2 linked regions of the Halorhodospira halophila SL1 genome follow. The protein of the gene in region 1 interacts with the protein of each later gene in a pairwise test. Links are inferred from orthologs where the notes say so. Each region holds a gene or a part of one and is shown on either strand. Other genes may lie near its edges. The genes, in order: dnaQ and dnaE.

Region 1 (5,830 bases):
ATGGCGAAGCCGCTGGCCAGCCCGAAGTGCTGATCCACGGTGTGCCGGTCGCCAGTGGCGAAGGCGATGCGGACCGATCCGGGGTGGGTGGCCTCCTGGACCTCGTTGTCGGCGACCTTCAGGTGGCGGACTGTCATGGCGACCTCCTCAGGCGGCGTCCGCGCTGCGGTAGATCGAGCGGTAGGGGCGCACGTCGCCGTGCACCTCGCGATGCTCAAGAAGGGTGTTGGCCAGCTCGAAGAGGGTGTCGCGGCTGCCGCGGTAGCCCACCCGGGGGCGGGCGTGCAGCCCGACGCGCTCCCAGATCGGGTAGCCGCACTGCAGGATCGGTACCCCCAGCCGGCCGGCGGTGGCGGCGGCGTGGCCGCTGCCGAGGATCAGCTCGACGCCGTCCTCGCGGCCGTGGTGCTCCAGGGCCTCCAGGTCCCCCACCGCCACCCGCCCGGCGGGCAGCCCGTCGAGGACCGGCGAGCGCTCCGGGGCCACCGCGGTGGTCACCTCGGCGCCGGCGTCGTGGAGCAGGGTGGTCAGCCCGGCGAGCAGGTCGGCCTCGGCGGCCACCCCCACCGGCGTCGTGCCCAGCACCGAGTGGGTATCGAGCAGGGCGTCCTGGAGCTGCCGGCGCTGGCGCTGGACCCGCGGTGGTGGCACTTCGCGGCCGGCGATGGCACACAGGACCATGACCAGCCGGTCCGTGGCGTGCAGCCCCATCAGGTGGTCGAAGCGGTAGTCCGGCACCCCGGTGCGGGCCCGCAGCCGGTCGGCTGCGGCGTGCAGCGAGGCGCCGACGACCACGGTGGCGGCGGCGTTGCCGCATTCGCGCAGGGCGTCCAGCGGCGTGCCGTCGGTGGTCACCGGGCTGAAGTCCCCGTCCTCCAGGTGGCCGTCCATGGAGGCGCCCAGATCGGGGATGGCCACCGGTTCCAGTCCGAACGCCTCGAGCAGTTCGCAGAGGGCCTCGGCGTCGCCGGGGGAGACGGCGTCGGAGAGGAGCAGGTTGACCTGGCGCGCCGCCCGTCCGGGCCGGGTGCCGGCGCTGGCCGCCTCGGGGACCAGGTGCTCGATGATCGCCTCCACCGTGGCGGCGTAGCCGCTCTCCAGGCTGCCGACGAAATCCGGGGTGTTCACCGGGACCACCGCGGTGCCGGCGTGCTCCGGGTGTGCCTCGCGGAAGGTGCGCACCAGGCGCTCGATGTCCGTCCCCTCGGCCTCGGAGAGCCCGGTGGTCAGCAGGGTGATCAGCGCCGGTGCCGACTTACCGCACAGGGTGTCCAGGGCGCCGAGGACGTTGTCGTCGGCGCCGAGCACCGCGCTGATCGGGTCGATGGCGGTGGTCTGCAGCGGGATCGGCTCGTTGAAGTGGCGGACGAAGTAGACCTTGCCGAAGGCGGTGCAGCCCTGGGCGCCGTGGAGCAGGGGCACGGCCCCCCGGAAGCCGAGGGTCGCCAGGGTGCCGCCCACCGGTTGGCTGGCCTTCAGCGGGTTGACGCTCAGCGGGCTGGTGGATCGTTCGATGCGGGTCATGGCCCCGTCCTCCGTTACTGCCGTTCCCAGGGAGCCGGCTCACGCACCTGCGGCCAGATCGGGCTCTCGATGCTGCGGCACAGTTGGCGGGCCAGCTCCACCATGCCGGTGTAGCCGGCGTAGGCGTGGGGGCGCTCCTGGTTGATGTCCAGGAACGGGATCCGCGCCTTGAGGGCGGTGTACATGTTGCGCCCGCCGGCGATGAGCACGTCGGCCTGGTGGGCGCGGACGGTGTCGATCAGCGTCCGCGGCGCACCGCTTTCCAGCATCTGCGCCTGCTCGCCCATCAGCTCGCGGATGCGCGCCTTGTCCGCCTCGGTGGACTTGCGGGTGCCGGTGGCGACCACCTCCATGCCCAGGTCCTGCAGCGCCGAGACCACCGACCAGCTCTTCACGCCGCCGGTGTAGAGCAGGGCCCGGCGGCCGCGCAGGCGCTCGCGGTAGGGCTCCAGGGCGGCATCGGCACGGGCCTCCTCGCGGGCGATGACCTGCTCGGTGCGTGCGCTCAGGTCTGGGTCGTCGATCAGCCCGGCGAAGCCGCGCAGGGCCGCGGAGGTATCGGCGACGCCGTAGAAGCTGCCCTCGAAATACGGGATGCCGTAGCGCTCTTCCAGGGTGCGGGCCACGTTGAGCAGGGCCTTGGAGCAGACCAGCATGTTGGCCTCGGCGCGGTGCAGGGTCTGCAGCTCGCGGTAGCGGGCGTCGCCGGAGAGGCTGCCGAGCAGGCGCAGGCCGAGCTCGTCGAGCAGCGGCAGCACGTTCCAGAACTCGCCGGCGATGTTGAACTCGCCGATCAGGCCGACGTCGTGGACCTGGTGATCCCGCGGCCGGCGCTCCGCCGGCACCGGCTCCGGTTCGCGGGTGCCGACGATGTGCTGGACCACCGCCTCGCCGGCGATGCGGTTGCCGAGGTTCTTGCTGCCGTAGAAGCCGGCGCAGTCCACCGGAACCACCGGGGTCCCCCAGCGGCGCTCGGCGCTGCGGCACACCGCCTCGATGTCGTCGCCGGTCAACGCCGGGACGCAGGTGTTGTAGACGAAGACCGCCGCCGGGGCGTGATCGTCCACCGCCTGCTTGATGGCGTGGAACAGCCGCGCCTCGCCCCGGCCCATGATCACGTCCTGCTCGCTGAGGTCGGTGGTCATGCCGATGCGCCACAGGGTGGGGCCGGTGGAGCGGGTGCCGCGGTTGTCCCAGGAGCTGCCGGCGCAGCCGATGGGGCCGTGGACGATGTGCGCGGCGTCGGCCACCGGCAGCAGGGTGATCTGGGCGCCGTCGAAGGCGCATCCACCAGCGGCGGCGCCCGGCGTGGGGCGCGCGCAGCCCGATTTGCTGCCCTGGTTGTGGGCGCAGCCCGGTTCGTCGAGGAGGGCGGCGATCTCCTGGTTTCGCATGGGCGGGCGGCTCCGGTCCTGGGTGGCTTCTCCCGCAGTGCAGCAAGGGGCGTGCCAGGTCCGGGCGGCGGTGGGAGGCGCGTCACGGCGGGGGGGTGGGCTTTGCGGGTGTGTCGCAAATCCGACAGCCGGGCGTTATGGTGTGCCGTTTGTGACACCCTGCGTTGACCCTGGATGGGCCGCGTCGCAGACTGTTTCGAATCCTTGCAATGTATCCGGACCCTGAGCCATGCGGCAGATCCTGCTCGACACCGAGACCACCGGCATGGACCCCACCGAGGGGCACCGCATCATCGAGATCGGGTGTGTCGAGCTGGTGCGCCGGCGGCTGACCGGCAACAACTTCCACGAGTACCTCAATCCGGACCGGGCAGTGGACGAGGGGGCGGAGAACGTCCACGGTCTGTCGAATCGTTTCCTGGCCGACAAGCCGCGCTTTGCCGACATCGCCCGGCGCTTCGTCGACTACGTCCAGGATGCCGAGCTGATCATCCACAACGCGCCCTTCGACGTCGGCTTCATCGACGCCGAGCTGGCCCGTCTGGGGCCGGCGTGGGGGCAGCTCGAGGACTACTGCACCATCACCGACTCGCTGCAGATGGCCCGGCGCATGCATCCGGGCCAGCGCTGCAGCCTCGATGCCCTGTGCAAGCGCTACAGCGTGGACGGCTCGCGCCGCGAACTCCACGGCGCGCTGCTCGACTCGGAACTGCTCGCCGAGGTCTACCTGGCCATGACCGGTGGTCAGGGCAAGCTCTCCCTGGAGGGCGAGGGCCTGGAGCCGGGCGGCGCCGAGCCGGTGCAGCGGCTGTCGGCGGAGCGGCCGCGGCTGCGCGTCCCGGAGCCCGGTGAACTCGAGCGCGAGGCCCACGAGCAGCTGCTCCAGCGCATCGAGGCCACCTGCGGCGGGCCGGCGTTGTGGCGCGGCTCGGCCCGTGGCGAGGAGGCGTCCGGATCATGATCCGTCCCCCCCTGCGGGCCCTGACCTTCGACCTCGACGACACCCTCTGGTCCGTCGACGATGTCCTCGCGGCGGCCGAGCAGACCCTCCACGACTATCTGCGCGACGCCTACCCGGTGGTGGCCGAGCGCTTCGATCCCGACACCATGCGGCAGCTGCGCCGCGAACTGGCCGCCGCGCGCCCGGAACTCACACGCAACGCCACCACCCTGCGCCGTGCCACCATGGCTGAGATCGCCCGCAGCTGCGGGATCGACGGAGCCGCGGCGGAGCGGTTCGTGGAGCAGACCTTCGCCGTGTTCCTCGAGGCGCGGCAGAGCCGGGTGGCCCCGTTCCCCGAAGTGCTGCCGGCCCTGCGCGATCTGGCCGGGCGGTTCCGTATCGGCGTGATCACCAACGGCAACGCCGATGTCTACCGCACCGAACTCGGCCCCTACGTCCACTTCGTGGTGCGCGGCGTGGACATCGACATTCCCAAGCCCGAGCCGGAGATCTTCGCCCTGGCCTGCGAGCACGCCGGGGCGCCCCCCGGCGAGGTTCTGCACGTGGGGGATGACCCGGACAGCGACGCCGCCGGGGCGCTGGCCGCCGGCATGCAGGCGGCGTTGATCTGCCGTTACGGCCCGCCGGAGCCGTCCCACGGCGTGCCCGACTGCCTGATGGTCCCGGACATGGCGGCGCTGCGCCGGGCGATCCTGCGCAGCGTGGATGCAAGCGTGGATGCGGATGGCTAGAATGCTGTACACAAGTTGTACAACCCTAGGGAGAGCATGAGCCGGCCAAGCGATCAGACCGCGTCGCAGCCGCAGATTCCGGTGGGCGTGAGCAGCTGCCTGCTCGGCGAGGAGGTGCGCTACGACGGCAGTCACAAGCGCAACCCCTTCGTTACCGAGGCACTCTCGCGCTACTTCCGCTACGTGCCCGTCTGCCCCGAGGTGGCCATCGGGCTGCCCACCCCGCGGCCGCCGATCCGCCTGGAGCTGGATGCGGACAACCGGGTGCGCGTGCGCGGGGTGCGGGATCGGCAGACCGACGTCACCGAGGCCATGGAGGCCTTCGGCCGCGAGAAGGGGCGGGAGCTCCACTGGCTCAGCGGCTACATCCTCAAGGCCAAGTCGCCGAGCTGCGGTATGGAGCGCGTCAAGGTCTACAAACCCGACGGCCATCCGGCCGGTATCCCCGGGCGGGGCGCCTATGCACGGACGCTGATGGAGGCCAACCCACTGCTCCCGGTGGAGGAGGAGGGACGGCTCAACGATCCGTCCCTGCGTGAGGGCTTTGTCTGCCGGGTCTTCTGCTACTACCGTTGGCAGCGCCTGGTCGAGGCGGGCCTGACGCCCAAGGCGCTGGTGGATTTCCACGCCGAGCACAAGCTGTTGCTCATGGCCCACGACGATCAGCGCATGCGCGAGCTGGGGCGGCTGGTCTCGACGCTGGGCGAGCGGTCGCTGGAGGCGGTGGCCGACGAGTACATCCACGGGTTCATGGCGGCCCTGGCCCGGCCGGCGACGCGCGGCCGGCACGCCAACGTGCTCTACCACCTGCTCGGCTATCTCAAACGCGAGCTGGACCCGGCGGACAAGCAAGAGGTGGTGAGTGTCATCGAGCAGTACCGCACCGGTATGGTGCCGTTGATCGTCCCGGTGATGCTGTTGCGTCACCACTTCCGCCACTGGCCGGATCCCTATGTGGAGCGGCAGTTCTATCTCTACTGGAGTCCGCCGGAACTGGCGCTGCTCAATCAGGTCTGATCCGGCGGCCCCCTGGGGCACCCCAGGGCCACTCGAGGCGAAATGAAGGAAGGGCTGCGTGCCGTTACGTTCGTTGCTGCGAAAGGGTTGGGGGGCCGCTGCGCCCGTGGTGGTGCTGATGGCGGCCGTGCTGGTCCTGGCGGCGCTGGTCTGGACCCGCCCCGATCCGCCCGCCGAGGAGCCCACCGAACCCTCCTGGG
Region 2 (7,034 bases), 1.3 Mb from region 1 along the record:
ATCGCCTGCTGGAGCCCTTCCTGGGCGCCGCGGCGCTGCTGGCGCAACGGCCGGATGCGCCGGATTTCGTCATCCCCGTCGCTGCACCGCGGTTGCGCGAGCGGATCGAGGCAGCGGTGGCCCGTCACGATATCCGCCTGCGGACCCGTCTACTCGAAGGCGATACAGCCACGGCGGTCACGGCGGCGGATGTGGCATTGACCGCCTCGGGGACGGCAACCCTGGAGGTCATGCTGGCCAAACGGCCCATGGTGGTGGCCTATCGTCTGTCGCCGCTGAGCTACCAGATCATTCGCCGCCTGATCCGCGTGCCCTGGGTGTCGCAGCCCAATCTGCTGGCGGGCGAACCGCTGGTGCCGGAGTACTTCCAGTCTGACGTCGATCCGCAGATCCTTGCTGAGGCAGCGGCGTACTGGCTCGACGACGCCCCCGCCCGCCTGCAGCTGGTGGGCCGTTTTCGCCACCTCCACGAGACGCTGGCCCGGGGCGCCGATGCGCGGGCGGCGGAGGCGGTTCTCGAGGTGCTGCAGTGACCCCCTCGCGCGGTGCATGGGGGGTGGTGGGCGTTGACGAGGCCGGACGCGGACCCTGGGCAGGGCCGGTGGTTGCCGCGGCGGTGGTCCTGGCGGAACCGATCGCCGGGGTTACCGACTCCAAACGGCTTTCCGCGCGGAGCCGCGAGCGCGCTGCAGCGCTGATCCGTAGCGAGGCCGTGGCCTGGGGGGTAGGGCGGGCCGATGTTACCGAGATCGATGCCTTGAATATTCGTCGTGCCACCTTCCTGGCCATGGCCCGGGCGGTGGCCGTGGTGGCCGAGACCAGCCCGATCGCCGAGGTGCTGGTGGATGGTCGAGAGATCCCGGACGATCTGCCCGCCCCGGCGCGACCCGTAGTGGGTGGGGATGCGCTGGAGCCGGCCATCTCCGCAGCCTCGATCCTGGCCAAGACCCTGCGTGACGCCGAGATGGTGCTGCTTGACGAAGCCTACCCGGGGTACGGTTTTGGGCGGCACAAAGGGTACGGCACGGCCGAACATCGTCGGGCCCTTGAGGAGCTCGGTCCGTGCCCGATGCACCGGCGCAGTTTTGCACCGGTACGCCGGCTGCTCGGTGGCTGAGCGCCGCAGCGCTCGATCCACCGGACTCGTTCCCGACCGCCACCCTGATATCCTGACGCGACCATGAGTGAAGACCCTCCGCCCTTCGTCCACCTGCGCTTGCACAGCGAGTTCTCGCTGGTCGACGGCATCGTCCGAATCAACGAGGCGGTGTCGGCGGCGCGCGAGGCCGGTATGCCCGCGGTGGCCATCACCGATCAGTCGAACCTGTTCGGGATGGTCAAGTTCTACCGCGCGGCGCTGGCTGCCGGGGTCAAGCCGATCATCGGTGGCGATGTGTGGCTGGCGGACGACACCGTGGAGTTTGGCTACGCCCGGCTGACGCTGCTGTGCCGGGATCGCGGTGGCTACCGGGCGCTGTCGCGCCTGCTCAGCCGGGCCTATCGCGAGGGCGCCTGCGGCGACATCCCGGTGATCCGGCGGGAGTGGCTGCAGGCGGATGCTGGCGGGCTGTTGGCCCTCTCCGGCGGCGCCCAGGGCGATATCGGCCAGGCCCTGTTGCGCGGTGACGAGGCCACCGCCCGGCGATACGCCGAGGAACACCGCCGGACTTTCGGCGAGGACGGCTTCTATCTGGAGCTCCACCGGCTGGGACGGCCGGGGGACGAGCGCCACCTGCACGCCGCCGTCGCATTGGCTGCCGACGAGGATCTACCGGTGGTGGCGACCAACGATGTCCGCTTCATGCGTCCGGAAGACTACGACGCCCACGAGGTGCGCGTCTGTATCCATCAGGGGCGCACGCTGGACGATCCCAACCGGCCGCGCCACTACACCGAGCAGCAGTACTTCGCTGATGCGGCGGACATGGCTGAGCGTTTCTCCGACCTGCCGGAGGCGCTAGAGACTAGCGTCCGCATTGCCGAGCGCTGCAGCGTCGACCTGGAGCTCGACACCAACTACCTCCCGGACTTTCCGGTCCCCGAGGGGCACACGGTCGCCTCGTTCCTGCGCGCCGAGTCCGAGCGTGGCCTGACACAGCGGCTCGAGCAGCGCGGTCTGGCGGAGGATGAAGACGCCGACGAGGTGGAGGCGACCTATCATCGGCGGCTCGATCACGAGCTGGCGGTCATTGAGCAGATGGGGTTCCCGGGGTACTTCCTCATTGTGGCTGACTTCATTCGCTGGGCGCGGGATAACCACATCCCGGTGGGGCCGGGGCGCGGTTCCGGGGCGGGCTCACTGGTCGCCTACGCCTTGGGGATCACCAACCTCGATCCCCTGCGCTACGATCTGCTCTTCGAGCGTTTCTTGAACCCCGAGCGGGTGTCCATGCCCGACTTCGACGTGGACTTCTGCATGGAGCGCCGCGACGAGGTCATCGAGTACGTCTCGGATCGTTACGGCGCCGAGAAGGTCTCACAGATCGCGACCCACGGCACCATGGCGGCGCGGGCCGTGGTCCGCGACGTGGGGCGCGTCTACGGTCACGCCTTCGGTTACATGGACCGGATCGCCAAGCTGATCCCCTTCGAGATCGGCATGACGCTGGATAAGGCGTTGGAGCAGGAAGAGGACCTGCGCGCCGAGTACGACAACGACGAGAACATCCGCGAGTTGATCGATACCGCGCGCAGCCTCGAGGGGATGGCGCGCAACGTCGGTAAGCACGCCGGCGGTGTGGTGATCGCCCCCACGGATCTGACCGATTTCTCGCCCCTCTACCGGGATCCGGAGGAGCGCGAAGACGCCGAAGCCTGGAAGGTGGCCACCCACTTCGACAAGGACGACGTCGAGGCGGTGGGCCTGGTCAAGTTCGACTTCCTCGGTCTGCGCACGCTGACCATCATCGACTGGACCGTGCAGGCGGTGAATCGCATCCTCGAGCAGCGCGGTGAGCGGGCGCTGGATATCGACGGGATCCCGCTGGATGACAGTGCCACCTTCGATCTGCTCAAGCGCTGCGCCACGACCGCCGTCTTCCAGCTGGAATCCCGCGGCATGAAGGAGCTGATCAAGCGGCTCCAGCCCGACAGCTTCGAGGATATCGTCGCCCTGGTGGCGCTGTTCCGGCCCGGGCCGCTGCAGTCGGGTATGGTGGATGACTTTGTCGAGCGCAAGCACGGCCGCTCGGCGGTGGCCGGCTACCCGACCCGGGAACTGCACCACCCGGATCTGATGCCGGTGCTCCAGCCCACCTACGGCGTCATCCTCTACCAGGAGCAGGTGCAGCGGATTGCCCAGGTCCTCGCTGGCTACAGCCTGGGGGAGGCGGACCTGCTTCGCCGCGCCATGGGCAAGAAGAAGCCCGAGGAGATGGCCAAACAACGGGCCAAATTCCTCGAGGGGGCCCAGGCCCGCGGCCTCTCCGAGGGTCACGCCACCGGCATCTTCGACCTGATGGAGAAGTTCGCCGGCTACGGCTTCAACAAGTCGCACTCGGCGGCCTATGCGCTGCTCTCCTATCAGACGGCGTGGCTCAAGTGCCACTTTCCCGCGCCGTTCATGGCCTCGGTGCTGTCCTCGGACATGGACAACACCGACAAGGTGGTGATCTTTCTCGACGAGGCCCGGGCCATGGGGCTCGAGGTGCTGCCGCCGGATGTCAATCGCAGTGACAAGCCGTTCCGGGCGGTGGACGAGCGGACCATCGTCTACGGTCTGGGGGCCATCAAGGGGGTCGGGGAGTCGGCGCTCGATGCGGTGCTCGGCGAGCGCGATGCCCATGGCCCCTTCGGCGATGTCTTCGACCTGTGCCGGCGGGTGGACACCGGGCGCGCCAACCGCCGGGTGCTGGAGGCCCTGTGCCGTTCCGGGAGCCTCGACAGTCTGGTCCCCAACCGCGCCACCGGGATGGCGCAGATCCCGGCCGCGCTGGCTGCTGCCGAGCAGGTGACGCGGGATCAGGCGGCCGGGCAGACCGACCTGTTCGGTGGTCCCGCCGAGGCGGTGATCGCCCCAGGCGGGGCCGGGGAGGAAGTCGCCGAGGAGCCCGAGTGGCCCGAGGAGGAGCGCCTGGCCGCCGAGAAGGCCACCCTCGGCCTCTTTCTCACCGGCCACCCGATCGACCGCTACGAGCACGAACTCCCTTACCTGGCCACCGATCGCTTGCAACGTCTGGCCAGCGGCGCCGGCGGTAGTGGCGGGGATGGGAACGGCGGTCGGGGGCGGTCGGTGACGGCTGCCGGGCTGGTGGTGGCGTTGCGCGTGCGGAGCACTTCCACCGGGGGCCGCCTGGCGACCCTGACTCTGGACGACCGGACCGGCCGGATCGAGGTGGTGCTGTTCCCGGAGGCGTTCAGCAAGAATCGCCACGCCTTGGAGAAGGACGCGCTACTGGTGGTTCGCGGAACGCTGGATTACGACGACTTCAGCGGCGGCTACCGGATCACCGGGGAGGAGGTGCTGGACATTGCCCAGGCACGGGAACGGGCGGCCGGACGGTTGGTGATCCCGGTGAGCGCAGCGCACGCTGCCAACGGGCTGGTGCCGCAACTGCGCCAGTTGCTCAGCAGCCACGCCGGGGACAGCCCGGTCCACGTCGATTACCGTCATCCGCGGGCCCGCGGGCGGGTCGTCTTCGGTCGCAACTGGACGGTGACGCCCAGCGATGAGCTGATCAAGCGGCTCGAGGCCGTGGTCGACGGACGGGTCGGGGTCGAGTACCCCCGCTAAGCGCCCATACTGTGGACGGCGATCAGGTCGTCGATTCCCATGGGGACGCCCTCGGGGCCATGGTCCAGGTCGTCGATGACTGCCGCGGCCCCGGTGAAGTCGTCGTCCCGGGTCCAGAGGTTGTGGGTGATCAGGGTGGGGATGCCCGCCGCACGCGCAGCGCGCAGCCCATTGACTGAGTCTTCCACGGCCAGGGCGGCGCGGGCCGGAAGCCGGAGCGACCGCAGCGCCGCCAGATAGGCCTCGGGGTCGGGCTTCTTGGCGGCTACGTCGTCCCCACAGATGTACACCTCGAAGACCGATTGGAGCGGGGCGGGCAGTACACCGTTGAACAAGGCCTCGACGTTGGCGCGGGCGCTGGTTGTGACCACGGCGAGGCGGATGTCGCGTTGCCGGGCCTCGGCGATGATCCGCTCGATGCCGGGGCGGGGTGGTATGCACCCGGTGCGCAGACGCTCGGCATAGAAGCGATTCTTGGTCTCGTGTAGTTGCCGCGCCAGCGCGTCGATGTCCCCGTGCCCGGCGGGAGGCGGCTGTTGGCTCAGGGCGTCGCCGAGCCGCTCCCGGCCTCCGGGGACGGCGTTGAGTAGGCGGCGGTAGGTGTTCTCATCCCAACGGTGCGGTAGGCCGAAGGCCTCGAAGGCGGCGTTGAATGCCGGTAGATGGCCCGCCCCCTCGGTATCGGCCAGGGTGCCGTCGACATCAAAGAGCAGCGCTTGCATGTGGTTTCCGGTCTCCAGGGTGTCGGGTCCGTGGCGGCGCCAGCGTTATCATCTTAGGGTTCTTGACCCGTCCGGGAAAACGGGCTGGAGTAACCCCGTCGACGGACTCGCCGTATCCGCATGATCCGGAGGAAAGCATTGCATGGCTGAGGGTCGCCCGAAATACTCGCCGGAACTTCGGCGCAAGCTGGTCGAACTGGTCGAGGCGGGACACACACCGCAGGAACTGGCGCGCACCTACGAGCCAGCGGCCAAGACGATCCGCCGCTGGTATCAGGAGGACCGACAAGAGGCCAGCGAGCGAGGCAGCGGAAGCGCCAGCACGGGCCGCGCCGGCAAGGCAGGGAAAAAGCGTGGAGGAGCCACAGGCGCCTCGGCGTCCTCGGGCCGTTCCGGGGAGCAGGGGGGCGCGGCGAAGACCCGGGGTAAGCCGGGGAGTAGCAAGGGGCGCCGGCTCGCGGGCAAGCGGGTCCTGGAGAGCCCGGCGCCGGAGGCCGATGCCGGAGGGGCGACAGCGGAGTCCATCGAGGCCGAACAACCTGAGGAGGCCCTCCCTTCGGTCACCGGCGAGGTGATCGTCGAACCCGAGCCCGAGGTCGTCGTCGATGAGCAGCGCGATCCCGCGGATGAAGCGGAGGGCGCAGCCGACGCGGAGATGGATCCGGAGGAGCTGCTCGAGATCGGCCTCGAGCGTGCCGACCGGGGAGACGCGGTGTACGACTCGGAGGGCCCCGAGGCGGCACTGCCGCTCTATCAGGAGGCGCTCGATCTCCTCGATGCGGCGATCAGTGCCGGGGTCGGAGGGGATGCTGCGCGGCGCGATTGGGGCATTACCCTGGAGCGCTTCGGTGATGCCATCTTCGAGGTCGACGGAGCGGGTGCCGCCCGGCCCTGCTACGAGGCGTGGTGCGATCTGGCCGAGGCCCTGGCCACCGAGCATGCCACGGCCCAGTCGCTGCGGGACTGGAGCGTGGCGCTCGGTCGGTACGGCCAGGTGGTGCTGGTCGAGAAAGGGCCCGAGGCGGCGCTACCCTACTATCAGCAGGTGGTTGAACTGCGTGAGGACATCGTCCGCGAGCGGCAGAGCGCGGACGCCTACCAGGACTGGGCGCTGGCCCTGGAGCGCTATGGCGCCGTGCAGGAGGCGGTGGAAGGGCTGGCCGAGACGGTTGAGACCTACCGCCATGCCCTCGAGGTCCGCGAGGCTCTCGCCGAGCAGCACGATACGCCGCAGGCCCGTCGGGCCCTAGGGGTGGCCCAGGAGCGCCTGGCGATGGCGGTACTTGCTGCCGACGGAGCCGAGGCCGCCCTGCCGTACTTCGAACAACTGGCGGAGCTCTTCACCGAGCTGGCCGAGGAACTTGGTACCGAAGAGGCCGACGCCGAACGGCGGCAGGCCGATACGATGCTCGGCAAGGTGCAGATGGCGGCGCTGGACCTAGAGTGATTCGGCCCGTGGCGGGTGACAGCCGAGCGGGTCCGGGAGCGCAGGAGGTGCGTTGGAGACGATAGAATCGATCGATTGCGACCTGGTTGTCGTTGGCGGGGGCGGTGCCGGGCTGCGCGCCGCCATCGCCGCG

What was found.
Region 2: the proteins of dnaQ (region 1) and dnaE interact in binary tests that used the Escherichia coli proteins (3 or more experiments, as listed by UniProt). The link is inferred for Halorhodospira halophila SL1 from one-to-one orthologs.

The regions. Positions count from the first base shown.
Region 1 is NC_008789.1:298,987-304,816, reverse strand. Bases 2,068-5,013 are described here. They hold dnaQ (DNA polymerase III subunit epsilon), read left to right. Parts: upstream 2,068-3,147; coding sequence 3,148-3,879; downstream 3,880-5,013. Other genes in these bases: HHAL_RS01345 (YbgA family protein), read left to right, coding at 4,650-5,013; HHAL_RS01350 (HAD family hydrolase), read left to right, coding at 3,876-4,613; nifE (nitrogenase iron-molybdenum cofactor biosynthesis protein NifE), read right to left, coding at 2,068-2,918. In the rest of the region: HHAL_RS01370 (NifB/NifX family molybdenum-iron cluster-binding protein), read right to left, coding at 1-137; nitrogenase iron-molybdenum cofactor biosynthesis protein NifN, read right to left, coding at 148-1,524; more of nifE, read right to left, coding at 1,539-2,067; more of HHAL_RS01345, read left to right, coding at 5,014-5,630; HHAL_RS01340 (efflux RND transporter periplasmic adaptor subunit), read left to right, coding at 5,689-5,830. UniProt on the Escherichia coli protein: DNA polymerase III is a complex, multichain enzyme responsible for most of the replicative synthesis in bacteria. The epsilon subunit contain the editing function and is a proofreading 3'-5' exonuclease.
Region 2 is NC_008789.1:1,563,492-1,570,525, reverse strand. The notes cover bases 783-4,932. They hold dnaE (DNA polymerase III subunit alpha), read left to right. Parts: upstream 783-1,180; coding sequence 1,181-4,732; downstream 4,733-4,932. Other genes in these bases: HHAL_RS07345 (HAD-IA family hydrolase), read right to left, coding at 4,729-4,932; HHAL_RS07355 (ribonuclease HII), read left to right, coding at 783-1,117. In the rest of the region: lpxB (lipid-A-disaccharide synthase), read left to right, coding at 1-533; more of HHAL_RS07355, read left to right, coding at 530-782; more of HHAL_RS07345, read right to left, coding at 4,933-5,454; HHAL_RS12645 (transposase), read left to right, coding at 5,597-6,901; frdA (fumarate reductase (quinol) flavoprotein subunit), read left to right, coding at 6,954-7,034. UniProt on the Escherichia coli protein: DNA polymerase III is a complex, multichain enzyme responsible for most of the replicative synthesis in bacteria. This DNA polymerase also exhibits 3' to 5' exonuclease activity. The alpha chain is the DNA polymerase catalytic subunit.